2 regions of the Brevibacillus sp. HD3.3A genome follow, and region 1 is predicted to be linked to the other one. Evidence: a T-box and tRNA genes for the amino acid it is inferred to sense, from the RefSeq annotation. Region 1 holds a T-box; the other holds one or more tRNA genes.
What was found. A T-box is a leader RNA that pairs with one kind of tRNA and senses whether it is charged. The one in region 1 lies ahead of serS (serine--tRNA ligase), so its partner is inferred to be a tRNA-Ser.
Positions count from the first base shown of each region.

Region 2: it has a tRNA-Ser gene. The T-box ahead of serS (serine--tRNA ligase) is inferred to sense a tRNA for this amino acid. The anticodon was not compared.

Region 1 is NZ_CP085874.1:33,554-41,260, reverse strand. Features, by position in the region: gene HP435_RS00265 (hypothetical protein) at 1-35, opposite strand, end outside; gene HP435_RS29030 (hypothetical protein) at 168-293, opposite strand; gene HP435_RS00260 (hypothetical protein) at 528-896, shown strand; gene aceA (isocitrate lyase) at 976-2,265, opposite strand; gene aceB (malate synthase A) at 2,299-3,906, opposite strand; gene serS (serine--tRNA ligase) at 4,397-5,677, opposite strand; T-box leader at 5,727-5,947, opposite strand; gene pdxT (pyridoxal 5'-phosphate synthase glutaminase subunit PdxT) at 6,086-6,661, opposite strand; gene pdxS (pyridoxal 5'-phosphate synthase lyase subunit PdxS) at 6,672-7,556, opposite strand; gene HP435_RS00230 (D-alanyl-D-alanine carboxypeptidase family protein) at 7,666-7,707, opposite strand, start outside.
Region 2 is NZ_CP085874.1:2,208,746-2,216,452, reverse strand. Features, by position in the region: gene HP435_RS10860 (sporulation protein) at 2-625, opposite strand; gene HP435_RS10855 (copper amine oxidase N-terminal domain-containing protein) at 691-1,497, opposite strand; gene HP435_RS10850 (exo-beta-N-acetylmuramidase NamZ domain-containing protein) at 1,754-3,913, shown strand; gene HP435_RS10845 (acyl-CoA synthetase) at 4,227-5,795, opposite strand; tRNA gene HP435_RS10840 (tRNA-Ser) at 6,129-6,217, opposite strand; gene HP435_RS10835 (aldehyde dehydrogenase family protein) at 6,292-7,707, opposite strand, start outside.

The sequences.
Region 1 (7,707 bases):
GATACCGACGCCACAGCCACTACAGGCGACAACACAACGACCAATACCAGTTCGGCAGATAACTCTTCCACAAATGACAACAACAGCAACGCCAACAGTACCCTTGATTCTACCAGCTGCGCCCGCAATGATTCGGCGAACCTGAGCACTTCCAATAATACTTTTAATCACGACAGCGCTCTGACCAGCACAGCAAACGGGATCGCCAGCTCTGCCAACAACTCCGCCAATACGATATCGAACGGAAATTCCTTCACGGTAGGAAACAGCACTTTGATTAACTTCAGCGACAACACCGTTCTGCTCCTGTTATTGCTACAGTTAGTCAAATGCTTTTGCCCACCCAACCAGGGAGGCGGAAGCAGCGCTTCTCCTTGTGGTTGTATCGAAGGGGGCAGCTCATTCGAATCTTTGCTTCAGAAATTGCTGGAGAAAGAAACGCAAAATCGCGAAACCATCCTCAATCTTTTGCAGCAAAACAATCATTCCAACAATTGAAGTCGTTTAAGGAAGGAGAGGGACAAAACATGGCATCGACGAACCATTCCTCCAACTACTCGACAACGCGCTTCGTTCTGTCGCGAAGAGGGACCGATTCCTCTTTGACCATCATGATTAACAACCGGGGCGCTAACGATCGCAGCCTTAACCTGAGGGTGGAAGACGCAGATACAAAAGAACCACTCATCGCATACACAAACGGCATTCCCATCGATCAGACAGTGCTCATTCCAGCGGGTAGCGCAGAAGCACTGCAAATCGACCTCAACGAAACAACTAGCCGGATCGCACTGGAAGTCTCCAATCCATCCTCTGGAGGGGGAATGTCCGTGCGGCAAAGCAGTTCGTCGCGTAGCGGCCAAGACAACCAGCAAATCGAGCTTACCCTAAAATAAAATGGGGAGGCACACAAACCTATCGGCAAAAAATGAAGGACTAGGAGGCATGCCCCCTAGTCCGTTTTTGTTTCATTGATTACTGGTGCGCAAACTGCTCTTCTTCTGTCGAACCAGTCAGTGCTGTGGTCGAGGAAGTTCCGCCGGCAATCACTTGTGCAATCTCATCGAAATAGCCGGTACCCACTTCACGCTGATGACGAGTAGCTGTATAACCGTTCACCTCTGTGGCAAATTCAGCTTGCTGCAATTCGGAGTAAGCAGCCATTCCACGATCGCGGTAGCCGCGTGCCAGCTCGAACATGCCGTAGTTCAACGCATGGAAGCCCGCAAGCGTCACGAATTGGAACTTGTAGCCCATCTCGCCCAGCTCTTCCTGGAAGCGTGCAATCGATTCCTCGTCGAGTTTTTTCTTCCAGTTGAACGAAGGCGAGCAGTTGTAAGCGAGCAGCTTGCCTGGGTACTGGGCATGAATCGCTTCGGCAAATCGGCGTGCTTCGTCCAGATTTGGTTCGGACGTTTCGCACCAGATCAGATCGGCATAAGGTGCGTAGGCGAGTCCACGGGCAATCGCTGCATCCAACCCGCCACGCAGACGGAAAAATCCTTCTGGCGTCCGTTCGCCTGTCAAAAACGGCTGGTCTTGCTGGTCAACGTCGCTCGTGATCAGGAATGCGCCGTTAGCGTCTGTACGAGCTACAATGATAGTCGGCACTCCCATGACATCTGCTGCCAAACGGGCCGAAATCAGATTGCGGACAGCAGCCTGCGTCGGGATCAAAACTTTTCCGCCCATATGTCCGCATTTTTTCTCGGAAGCCAGCTGATCTTCAAAATGCACACCTGCTGCCCCCGCTTCAATCATGCTTTTCATCAATTCAAACACGTTCAGCGGTCCACCAAAGCCCGCTTCGGCGTCAGCGACAATCGGAGCAAACCAATACGTATCTGTGCCGCCTTCGGACTGGTCAATCTGGTCAGCACGCTGCAATGCCTGGTTAATTCTTTTCACAACATGAGGAACGCTATTCGCCGGGTAAAGGCTTTGGTCAGGATACATTTGTCCGGAAAGGTTCGCGTCAGCCGCTACTTGCCAGCCGCTCAGGTAAATGGCTTTCAAGCCGGCCTTTACCTGTTGAATCGCCTGATTCCCGGTCAATGCCCCCAGCGCCTTGATATGATGCTCTGTATTCAGCAAGTTCCACAGCCGCTCCGCTCCGAGACGAGCCAGTGTGTGCTCGATTTGAACCGAACCACGCAGCCGGAAAACATCTTCCGCCGTGTACGTCCGGGTAATCCCTTGAAAACGCTCGCCCTGCCAGCTTTGCTCGATCTGTTGAATAGCTTCCTGTTTTGTTTGTTTGCTCATTTTCGTTTCCCCCACCCATTTTTATTGTTTTATTTAGAGATAGCGATAGCCCGGCACAGTCAGAAAATCTTCAAAATCGTCTTCCGTCACCAGCCGCAAGAAAAGCTCGCCCGCGACCTGGAATTTGCTGTTTTCATAACGCTCCTGGCCAATCGCTTGTTTCAACGCTTGCAGTTCTTCGCTCAGCCACTGTTTCACCAAGCCTTCCGTGATCTTTCTGCCATCCTGAAGAACGCCATGTCGATGACGAATCCAGTGCCATACTTGTGCACGGGAGATTTCTGCCGTCGCTGCGTCCTCCATCAGATTGTGAATCGGAACAGCCCCAAAGCCACGAAGCCATGCCTCGATATATTGCAAACCGACACTGATGTTGGTACGAACGCCTTCCTCTGTGATCGTGCCTTCGGGTACAGCCAGAAGGTCGCTCGCCTGCACCTGCACGTCCTCGCGCTTATACCAGATCTGGTTCGGCTCTCTCATCAAACGATTGAAAACCTCCATGGCAACTGGCACCAATGCCGGATGAGCTACCCATGTACCATCGTGCCCGTCGTATGCTTCCCGCTCTTTGTCGGCACGTACTTTGGCAATCGCTTCTTCATTTTTGACCGGGTCGTTTTTCACCGGAATTTGCGCTGCCATTCCGCCAATGCAAGGTGCCTGGCGTTTGTGGCAAGTCTTCACCGCCAAAGTGGTGTAGGCTTTCATGAACGGAACCGTCATCGTCACTTGTGCCCGGTCAGGCGTAATGACATCCGGGCTATTGCGCAGCTTTTTAATGTAGCTGAAAATGTAATCCCAACGCCCGCAGTTCAATCCCGCACTGTGCTCGCGCAGCTCATACAAAATTTCATCCATTTCAAAAGCAGCGAGAATCGTTTCGATCAGCACCGTCGCGCGAATCGTCCCCCGCGGAATATTCAGTTCCTCCTGGGCGAAAACAAACACATCGTTCCAGAGGCGCGCTTCCAGATGGCTTTCCAGCTTCGGCAAGTAAAAATACGGGGCTGTCTTGTTCGCGATCAAGGCATCGACGTTGTGGTAAAAATAAAGACCAAAGTCGAGCAGGCTGCCGGAAATCGGCTGTTGGTCAAGGAGTATGTGTTTTTCATCGAGGTGCCAGCCACGCGGCCGTACGATCAATACAGCCGTCTTCTCATTCAGGGTGTACTGTTTTCCTTCCGGGCTGGTGTATGATATGTTGCGGCGAACCGCGTCCTTCATGTTGATCTGTCCCTGGATCGAGTTTTCCCATGTAGGCGAATTGGCATCTTCAAAATCGGCCATGAACATGCGAGCGCCTGAGTTCAGCGCATTGATCACCATTTTGCGGTCGCCAGATGGCCCGGTGATCTCCACTCTTCGATCCAAAAGATCATGCGGCAGTGGAGCAATCGTCCAATCTCCGTTGCGAATCTCGGCTGTTTCCGGCAAAAAGTCAGGCAGTTGTCCCGCATCAATTTTCAGCTGACGTTCCTTGCGATCGGCAAGCAGTTGCTGCCGTCTGTCGCCAAACTTTTGTTCCAGCTTGATCACAAATTGAACCGCCTCTGGCGTGAGGATTTCCTGATAGCCGGAATGCATCTCGCCAGTGATCTGAATCTCCAGCGGATATGGATTAGTTGGAATCGTAGTCAAAACTGGTCACCATCCTTGATAACGTCCGAATTATTATGGTACAGATTCGTTTTCGAAAAATTATTATAGTACAGTAGGTGCAAAAAAAATGATCTAATCCTGATATCCGCTGCCGCTGCAATGACTGCAACTCACATGCCCATCTCCCAAACAATGATGGCAAGCCGCTCCGTTGTCATCGTGACCAACGCCTCCACATCTTGGGCAATTTTGTTCGCCGTTTCCTTCACACCGATAGCAGTCCATTTTCTTTCCCTCCATATCTGTATTAAAACAATATTCTTTAAATTTGTTTTTATTATATAACAGACACTAATACAGCGCAACACAATTTTCAAAAAAATCACACTGTATTAGAACACATTTTATCAAAACATGCCCTTGTCCTTGATTTACAGCTCTTTTTGGCAAAAACAAAGCAGCCCCTGACCCGTCAGAATCAGAAGGCTGCTTTGCTTTTCCATATGCTTTTATGCGTTTCTTTGCTCGCTTATTTCGGGGAGATTTTTTCTACTCCACCCATATACGGACGCAAAACTTCCGGAATGGTGATGGAACCGTCTTGTTCCTGGTAGTTCTCCAAAATGGCTGCTACTGTACGGCCGATCGCAAGACCCGATCCGTTCAAAGTGTGCACAAATTCCGGCTTCGATTTTGTATCGCGGCGGAAACGGATATTGGCACGGCGAGCCTGGAAGTCCTCGAAGTTCGAGCACGACGAGATTTCCCGGTACGTATTGTAGCTTGGAATCCAAACTTCCAAGTCGAATTTCTTCGCCGCAGTAAATCCGAGATCTCCGGTACACATGCTCAGCACGCGGTATGGCAGTCCAAGCAGCTGCAACACCTTCTCCGCATTTTTCACCAGTTTATCCAGCTCATCGTAGGAATCTTCCGGTTTGACGAACTTCACCAGCTCGACTTTGTTGAATTGGTGCTGACGAATCAGACCACGCGTGTCGCGCCCTGCCGAACCTGCTTCCGAACGGAAACAAGCACTGAACGCCGTATAGTATTTAGGCAAGTCTGCTCCATCCATGATTTCGTCGCGGTGCATGTTCGTCACTGGCACCTCTGCGGTAGGAATCAGGAAGTAATCAGGACCTTCCAGTTTAAAAGCATCTTCTTCAAACTTAGGCAATTGTCCGGTTCCGGTCATGCTCGCGCGGTTCACGATGAATGGCGGGATGACTTCTTCATATCCGTGTTCATTGGAATGGAGATCCATCATGAAGTTCATCAACGCCCGCTCCAGACGCGCTCCCAGTCCTTTGTAAAAGACAAAGCGGCTTCCGGTTACCTTCGCTGCCGTTTCAAAATCGAGAATCCCTGCCTGGCTGGCTACTTCCCAGTGTGGTTTCGCCTCAAAACCAAAGTTGCGAGGCTCGCCCCACGTCCAAGCCACCACGTTGTCATCTTCCGAAGTACCAATTGGTGTGCTTTCATGTGGCAGGTTAGGCAGGCTCAGCAAAATCAGTTCTTGCTGTTCATCCAGCCCACGCAGTTCCTCATCCAACGCTTTGATGCGCTCGTTTACTTCTTTCATTTCCGCGATCAAATGGTCGGCGTTCTCTTTGTTCCGTTTCATGATGGCTACTTGCTCAGATACCGTGTTGCGTTTATTTTTCAGAGCTTCCGCTTCCTGAATGACTTGACGGCGCTTTTCGTCCACTTCTGCAAACTGATCCAGAGCGGAAATATCTTCGTTGCGATGCGCCAAACGGCGTTTTACTTCTTCCAAATCCTGACGCAATACTTTTACGTCCAACATGTTCGAATCCCTCCGAATCGATAATAAAATGCAAAAAACACCCGTCCCCATAAGGGACGAGTGTTGTATACCCGCGTTGCCACCCTCGTTGATACACGCCAAGACTGCACATGTATCCACTCAATCCGTCGTAACGGGACGGTTCCGGACAAAGTTCATTCCTTTGCCACTCCGAGATGGATTCCCCCACAGACCGGATCGGTTTGCACCCACCACCGACTCTCTGCACCAGATTCTTCATGAGGTACTTGTTCTCATCATCGCATTCTCATTCATGCATACTTCTATTGTTAACTGTACTACAGGTTCTATACGTATGTAAAGGCTACTCCGCGATGATCTTCATACAAAAAAAGACCGGCATCTTGTTCATGCCGATCTTCTTTCGAGGATGTTTATTGATTGGCTTTAGCTTCTGTACTCTTTGACCATTTCGAGGAAATATTTGTGCAGCCGTGCATCTTCGGTCAATTCCGGGTGAAAAGCAGCCGCCAGGTAGTGACCGTTTCGGGCAACGACGATCTTTTCATCGTACTTGGCAAGCACCTCAGCATTTTCTCCGACTTCTACGATGTAAGGAGCGCGGATAAACACTGCGGGATAATCTGCACCGACACCAGCTACGGGCATTGTGACCTCGAAGCTTTCTTTTTGCCGACCAAACGCGTTCCGCTCCACCTTGATATCCATCAGCCCCAGATGGCACTCATCCTGCCCCTGAATCTGCTTGGCCAAGAGAATCGCTCCCGCGCAAGTGCCGAAGATTGGCTTTCCGGCGCTTCCGAACTCACGAAGCGCATCCATGAATCCGTACTTATGCATCAGCTTGCTGATCGTCGTGCTCTCTCCGCCTGGGAGAACCAATCCGTCGAGGTCTGCGAGTTCCTCTGCTTTTTTGACAGGAACGGCTGTCGCCCCTGCTTCCTCCAGCATGCGCAAGTGTTCTGCCACAGCCCCTTGCAGCGCGAGTACACCGATTTTCATTTGACTCACCTTACCAGCCGCGCTCTTGCATGCGATCAGCTTCGCGGATTTTGGAAATCTCGATTCCTGTCATCGCACTGCCCAAGCCTTTTGATACGCGTGCGATCAGCTCGTAATCTGTGTAGTGGGTAGTTGCCTCGACAATTGCCCGCGCGAATTTTTCCGGATTTTCCGATTTGAAAATACCCGAGCCGACGAATACGCCGTCAGAGCCCAATTGCATCATCAGTGCCGCATCTGCCGGGGTAGCTACGCCACCAGCCGCGAAGTTCACGACAGGCAGTTTGCCTGTTTGGTGTACTTGTTCGAGCAGTTCGTATGGAGCACCCAAATTTTTCGCTTCTGCCATCAGCTCATCGTAAGACATCGCCTGCACTTTGCGGATTTGAGCCATCATCGTGCGCATATGGCGAACTGCCTCTACGATGTTCCCGGTCCCTGGCTCACCTTTTGTGCGGATCATGGAAGCTCCTTCTCCGATGCGGCGAAGCGCTTCGCCCAGATCACGCGCACCACATACGAACGGCACAGTGAAGTCTTTTTTGTTGATGTGGTACAAATCGTCCGCTGGGGTCAAAACTTCACTTTCATCCAGGTAATCTACACCCATTGACTCCAATACGCGGGCTTCGACAAAATGTCCGATACGAGCTTTTGCCATAACAGGGATAGAAACAGCGTTCAGAACTTCCTCCACAATGCCCAGATCAGCCATACGGGCTACTCCGCCAGCAGCACGGATATCAGAAGGTACGCGTTCCAGCGCCATAACAGCTACGGCGCCAGCAGCTTCAGCAATCTTTGCTTGCTCAGCATTTACGACGTCCATGATAACGCCGCCTTTTTGCATCTCAGCCATACCTTTTTTTACGCGGGACGTTCCTACTTGTACCATATGAAAATTCCCCCTACATCATGAAGTCAGAACCGTAACTGTTATGCTCTGTTATGGTTCCTTGTTACCGTCATTGTAAACGATAGATGAGGGGGAAAACAACCATTATTTAATTTCCTGTTCCACTACTGAACAAGTTGCTGAAAAATTG
Region 2 (7,707 bases), 2.2 Mb from region 1:
GTCAGTCAACGAGATTGTAACCTTTGACGCTATAACCGATATCATTGAGCAGCAGTTGAAATTCTTCATTGTTGATTTCCTCGCCGCGCAAGATTCGTTCATGCAAATCGGCAATGCGATCGTAAATCGCCCGGTTGGTGGACACGTACATCAGATTGAACCGGGATTCAGTCTGTAGCCTGCCCCTCATCCGGTCCACTACCCGCTTTTGCAGCGCATCGGTATGTCCGTTGTCGTTGCGGACGATCTTGCCTGGCGTATAAGGGATGGTCGGACGCGGGTTGACCTCGTCTGGCTTTGGCGTATCTACTGGCAACACACCGACGAGCAGGTTGTCTTTGTAAGCCAGCACTTTAATATCGACGACTCCCGGTATTTTTTCCGCATGCCGCTCCAGATACGAGACGAGATGAGGCTCCCGGTTATGGACCATTTTTTGGCTGATCATCGCTGCCGGACCTTTGTCCATCCCTGCGTTGTCATTGCGATAGTTGATGCCATACGATTCGAATTTTGCCTGATTCCCGCCCCGATCTTCGGTGCCTTGTTCTTTGTTTGGCGAACATCCTGTCACCAAGCCCGCGATCAGAAGAGACGCACAGATGCTTACACAAAATCGCTTCAACAAAAAACACCTCCTTGCACATAGTGTGGTGTGCAGGAGGTGTTCTTACTCAGGAAGTGGCTCCCTTAATCAACGGAGACAAATTCCCCTTCATAAGTATCTTTCTTGCCGTCCTTCTCGGCTTTGACCGTAAATTGACGGATGCCGTCTTCAGCGTCGCCAATAAATTCGAACGTGCCATCTGCTTTTACTTCCGCTTCATACGACTCATCGCCGATGACTACAATAACCTCAGATTTCGGGTCCACTTTTCCGGTTACTTGGTACAGACCGATCTGGAAAAGGGAGCTTGTCTTTCCGACAACACTTTCATCGTTGATCAAGACAACCTGATCAGGCTTTTTCTCTTCGCCAGTCGTCGGTTTTGTCGGTTGCGGAGTTTGCGGCTGGCCTGGCTGTGTCGTTTGCTGATCGGCAATGAGCACTGTTTGGGAAGCCGGGTCCCAGTCCACTTTGTAGCTCAGCGCTTCAGCGATAAAGCGAACAGGCACGACCGTGCGCTGGTTGACAATTTGCGCAGGCACATCGAGATTGATGGTTTGTCCATTTTTCTTCGCAATTTTTTGCGTTACAACGAGGCGAATGTTATCGTTGCCTTTATCGATGGTCACGGTTCTTGTTTTTTCATTCCAATCGACTTTGAATCCGAGGGACTCTGCAATGGGACGAATCGGTACAAGTGTACGGCTATCACGGATCACAGGCTTTTGATCCGGGAATACAATCTCTTTTTTATTGTACTCGACTTTGATGGCAGCTTGCGCAGGCGCTGCCGCAGCAGAAAAGGCCGCCATAGGCACCAGGGCAACAGCCAACATGAATGACGTAATTTTTTTCAGCAAAATGTCCACTCCGTTTCCAATAAGATTCACACGATTCTTAATCTACTATAGGATAGCAACCGTTTCAAGGCATTCCTCGAATCAGCCCACCAAGATCGTACTGTTAATTGTAGAAGGAAGGGACTGAATGGACAAGCAGGATAGCGCTGGAAACGGTAAAAAACGACGATATTCCTCTATCTTTTGACCTAATTTCAAATTGTTACAAAAATACAACCATATTCCTCCCAAAACGCGTTACAATGAAGCAAGAAACGACAGTATTTTTTCGAAAGAGGCAATGATGATGAAAAAGTTTATTCCTTTTCTTATCCTCGCATTGATCTTGACCATGATCCCTCCCGGCGGCAGTTCTGCCAATACGACTGCGGTCCAGCTGGGAAGCGATTTGCTGTTTGACCGCTTTCATCAGCTGATTGAGGGGAAAAACGTCGGGCTGATCACGAATCAAACCGGAATCAACAGTCAGGGAGCGAGCACGATCGACCTGTTGCGGCGCGACCGCTCTGTCAAACTCACGGCTCTTTTCGCCCCGGAGTATGGCCTGGACGGCAAAGAGCAGGTCGGCACTCAGGCGAAGAGCTACACCCATCCGGTTTACGGGATTCCTGTCTACAGCTTGTACGGCTCGACTCGCCAGCCGACGCCGGAGATGATGGGGCATTTTGACACTTTGCTCGTCGACTTGCAAGATACAGGCTCCCGAACGTATACGTACATATCGACACTCCACTACGCCATGGCTGCGGCGAAGGAACAAGGCAAACGAATCGTCGTGCTCGATCGCCCGAATCCGCTTGGCGGCACAATCGTAGAGGGACCAGTCCTGGAAAAACCTTATCAATCGTTCATCGGCATCGACGAGCTGCCTCTCGCTCACGGGATGACCATCGGCGAGCTTGCCCTGTTCTTCAACCGCTCGATCGGCGCTGATTTGTATGTCGTTCCGATGGAAGGCTACACGCGCGGCATGACCTACCCCGATACGGGGCTGAAATGGGTGCCAAGCTCCCCGCACCTTCCTGACCTGACGTCCGTCTACGGGTACATGGCTACCGGACTCGGCGAAGGCACACCGGTCAAGCAAGCGGACAACTTCGCCTGGATCGGCGCGGAAGGCATCGATTCCGTCCAGTTCGCCGACTTGTTGAACGGCAGCTTGCTGCCTGGCGTGCTTTTTCTCCCTGAGAAGAAGGAAAACGCTGGCGGCGTGCGCCTGCACATCCACGATTCGCGCGTTTTCAATCCGGTTCGCACGGGTCTGTACGCGCTTGCCTACGCGCGACAGCTTCAGCCGTTTGCGGTTCCACAGAGCACCGAGAAAGAAATCACGATGTTCGATCAAGTCATGGGCACCAGCAAAATCGCCCAATTGCTTGCCCAAGGCAAAAGCCCGCAAGAAATCGTCGCTTCCTATGCAGAAGCGCTGGGCAAATTCGTCGAGCTGCGCAAAAGCTTTTTAATCTATGGGGAGACGCCGTTCGTGCCGTCTGGAGCGATTCATAGTCCGTACGCTGCTCCGCTCCCGGCCAAACCACCTGTTCCACCTGCACCGCCTGCTGGCAAGCCTGGAACCGTTACGCCACCAGCTCCAAGCATTCCAGAGCCTGCCAAGCCACCTGGTACGAACACTCCGGCTCCAAGCACGCCAGAGCCTGCCAAGCCACCTGGTACGAACACTCCGGCTCCAAGCACGCCAGAGCCTGCCAAGCCGCCTGGTACGAACACTCCGGCTCCAAAGCCGCCTGCACCAGCGCAGAAGCCGCCAGCAGTCCCTGCACCAAAGCCTGGCGACAAGATCGCGTATTTGACTTTTGACGATGGCCCTTCTCCGGTAACACCGCAAATTTTGGATACGCTGAAAAAAAATCAGGTCAAAGCTACTTTCTTCATCGTCGGAAGAAATGTGCCCGGCCACGAAGCGATCCTGAAACGAATTGTGGCAGAAGGCCATGCTATCGGTGGTCATACGTACTCGCATGACTACAAGATTGTGTACAAAAGCATGGAAGCCTTTTTTGCCGATCTGGAAAAAGGCAACCAGCTGATCGAAAAAGCAACGGGAGTCAAGCCCGTCCTGTTCCGCTATCCGGGCGGCAGCACCAACACCGTCAGCCTCAAATACCAGGATACGAAACGATACAGCAAGCAAGCGCCTGTCATGAACGCCATTAAAGCCGAAGCGAACAAAAGAGGCTATACGTTCATCGACTGGAATGTGACCAACGGCGACGCCCGCAGCAATAAATATACAGCCCAGCAAGCTCTCGCCAACGTCAAGGCGCAAGTAAAAGCCCAAAAAGAAATTGTCGTGCTCATGCACGATGCGAGCACGAAAACACCTACGGCCCAGGCGCTGCCTGAAGTAATCGCCTTTTTGAAAGCAAAAGGCTACCGCTTTGAAGCAATCCACCCTGACCAGCCGACTGTGTCTCATGTGAAATAGGATACAGGCAAAAAAACCCGCCCGACAGCCGAAACATCCGGTGATCGAGCGGGTTTTTGTTGGGAGGGTGGGTCAGCCCTTGCCCTTGCATCGGGACGGGCTTTTGTTTGTAGCAGCAGACCAGCTCATGCATCGAGTTAGGCTTTTGTTCACAGGGGCGGACTAGCCCTTGCATCGAGCTAGGCTTTTGTTCACAGGGGCGGACTAGCCCTTGCATCGAGCTAGGCTTTTGTTCGCAGCGGCGAACCAGCCATGTATCGAGCCGGGCTTTTGTCCGCAGTAGCGAACCAGCCCCTGTTGTCCCCCAAACGACTTACGAAGTCGGCAGCGTGTCGTAGCGCAGACGCAGTTCACGCTTTAATATTTTCCCGCTCGGGTTGCGCGGGAGCGTGTCCGTGATAAAGACATACTTCGGCGCCTTGAACGAGGCGAGGCGCTCTTTGCAAAAGGCGAGCATTTCTTCTTCCGACACAGTCTCGCCTGCCTTTGGCACCACGACTGCCGCCACAGCCTCGATCCAGTACGGATGGGGAATGCCGATTACAGCTACTTCCGATACTTTCGGGTGCTGGTAGATCAGCTCCTCGACTTCCCTGCTCGCTACGTTTTCCCCGCCTGATTTGATCATGTCCTTTTTCCGGTCGACGACAGTAATATAGCCTTCTTCATCCATAATCCCCAAGTCGCCGCTGTGGAACCAGCCGCCGAGAAAAGCTGCCTGCGTCTTTTCTTCGTCGCGGAAATAACCGATCATCGCATGGCTCGTTCGATGAACAATCTCACCAACGCAGCCCCTGGGCACCTCGACGCCATCGTCATCGACAATTTTTGTCTCTACATTGAGCGCAGGTTTGCCAGCCGATCCGGCTTTGCGAATCTGGTCCTTCGGCTGCAATACCGTCGCCAGTGGAGCTACTTCGGTCTGTCCGTAGAAGTTGTAAAATTGCGCATTGGGCAGACGCGTTCCCAGCTCCTTCAACACTTCTACAGGCATGATCGCCGCGCCGTAGTAACATTTTTGCAGCGAAGACAAGTTCCGCGACGAAAACTCGGGAGAGCGGAGCAAGGCAATCCAAACAGTCGGCGGGCAAAAAAGCTGTGTCGCCTGGTGGCTCTCTACGACCTGAAGCATCAAGCCTGGCGTCGCTTGCTCCAAAATAATGCCGGTGCCACCCAGATATACATACGGCCCGAGGAAGCAGTGCAGCTGCGCGCTATGGAACAAAGGAAGCGCGTGCACAGCTACATCATCGTGCGACATGTTTCCTTCTATAATCGTGCTGACGTATTCCGAAAGAATGCTGCTGTGCGTCAGCATGACTCCTTTTGGCCTCGATTCCGTGCCGCTCGTGTACAAAATGTGGGCGACATCCTCGTCGGCCAGCTCCAGCTCCGGCTCTTCCGTGCTGGCGCCCTCAATCAGCGGGCGAAACGGCACCCACTCTCCTTCCTGCACCGCTGGCCTGGAGATCAGCGACAAAAGCTTGGGCGATAAGTTTGCCGATTCGAGCGCTTCCTTGGCGACCGTGAGAAATTCCGGAGCCACAAAGCAGGCGCTCACCTCTGCATGTCCGAAAATAAAAGCCACATCGCTTGTATGCAGCATGAAGTTGATCGGCACCATAATCAGCCCCGCTTTGGCCAGCGCAAAGTTGAGGATGACAAAGTCCATGGAGTTTCTGGACAGAACCGCCACTCGCTCCCCTTTTTGCAATCCTTTGGCGAGGAAGGTGTGCGCAGCCTGATTGACAAGTTGATCCAACTCCGTGTATGTAAGTACCTCTTCCTCAAATTGCAAGGCAATCTTCTCGGGGTAGCGCAGCCTGCTTCGTCGCAAAATATCGCCAAGCGTATTTCTTCTTACTCGTTGGGCTTCCATCATCACAAACCCTCCCTCACCGTATTCCCCCTTATTATATCTCAATTTTCTGTGTTATGTTTATTTTCTGACTTTTAATAGCAAAAAAAGACGGCAGCTCCCTCTGCATTATTGAAGCTGCCGCAGGCCCCAAGAAACATTCGAGTCCTTGTGTACAGCATATCTTAAAACGGGCCGCTCTTCGATATTGGTTCTTCTGGATTTTGAGGAAAAAAACGGTGTGTGCTGGAATGGGCAGCTTCGGCGTCGGAGCACACGCTTGCATTTTGCTGATATAAAAAAGACCTCTTTAAACGAAAGAGATCTTCGTGTCCTATTCGGGTAATGAAAACACGGTGGCGGAGGGAGCAGGATTCGAACCCGCGTGAGCTTGCACTCTAACGGTTTTCAAGACCGCCCCGTTATGACCACTTCGGTATCCCTCCGCATCAATAGCTGGTTTAACTATAGCACAGCTGCAAGACCGCTTGCAAGCGTCGGCAGAAGCGAACCTACCGCTTTACCGCTTGACGACGACGAGCTTCAACTCGCTCAGTTCCTCGACGGCGCACGCGACACCTTCCCGTCCCAGCCCGCTCTCCTTCACGCCGCCAAACGGCATATGATCCACCCGGAACGTCGGGATGTCATTGATGATAACCCCGCCCACTCTAAGCTCGTCCGCCGCTTCCAACGCCAGTGACAAATTGTTCGTGTAAACCCCCGCCTGCAAGCCGTACCGCGAATCATTGACCAGCCTGATCGCCTGCTGGACCGACTGTACCGGATTGATCATGACGACAGGCCCGAATACTTCCTCGCGGGCAATCTTTGCCTCCCGCGGCACATGCGTCAGGACGGTCGGCAAAAGCATCCGCCCCATCAGTTCGCCGCCGCAGGCGAGCTTCGCCCCTTGGTCGAGCGCTTCCCCGATCCAGGCAAGCACGCGCTCTGTCTGCTTCGGATGGACCATGGCGGAAAAGTCTGCTTCTTCTTCTAGCGAATCTCCCCCGCGCAACGCCACCGTCTGTTCCACAAAGCGGCGGACAAATTCGTCATAGATGTCCGTCACGACATAAATTCGTTGCACAGACACACACACTTGACCAGAATAAGCAAAAGCCCCGAACAAGCAGCGCAAAACGACCTCGTCCAGCGGCGTATCGCGGTCGACGATGACCGCAGAATTGGCGCCCAGCTCCAAGATTACTTTTTTCAAGCCCGCCCGATTGCGCACCTCGACGCCCACTTCAGGGCTTCCGGAAAAGGTCACGGCGCGAACTCGCGGGTCGGTAACCAGCTTGTGGCCCACGACCTCTGCGCTGCCTGTGACGACGTTTAACGCTCCTGCCGGGAGTCCAGCCTGCTCTGCCAGCTCAGCGAGAAAAAGCGCACTGATCGGGGTCTGCGAAGCTGGCTTCAATACGACTGTATTGCCAGCAGCGAGCGCAGGCCCGACCTTGTGCGCTATCGAATTGAACGGAAAAGGAAACGGCGTGATCGCGCCCACGACTCCCAGAGGCTCGCGCACCGTGTAAGCGAGACGGCCTTCGCCACCGATAGCAGCGTCCAGTGGAATCGTTTCCCCGTGCAGCCGCTTGGCTTCTTCCGCTGCAAACCTGTACGTCTGCACCGTGCGGATGATTTCGCCGCGCGCTGTCCGAATCGGTTTTCCCGCTTCCAGCGCGACGATCCGGGCAGCTTCCTCCATTCGCTCATCCAACAGGATGGCGATTTTCTCCAGAATGGCTGCTCGCTGGTAAGCTGGCATGCGGCGCATGGGGGTTGTAGCTTCTTCGGCCGCTGCAATCGCCCGCTCTACTGCCACAGCATCCGCCTGGGGAATGTGTGCGATCACCTGACCTGTACAAGGCGAATACAACGGGGCATGGTCTGCCATAGGTATCCACTTTCCCCCGATAAAACACGCTCTTCT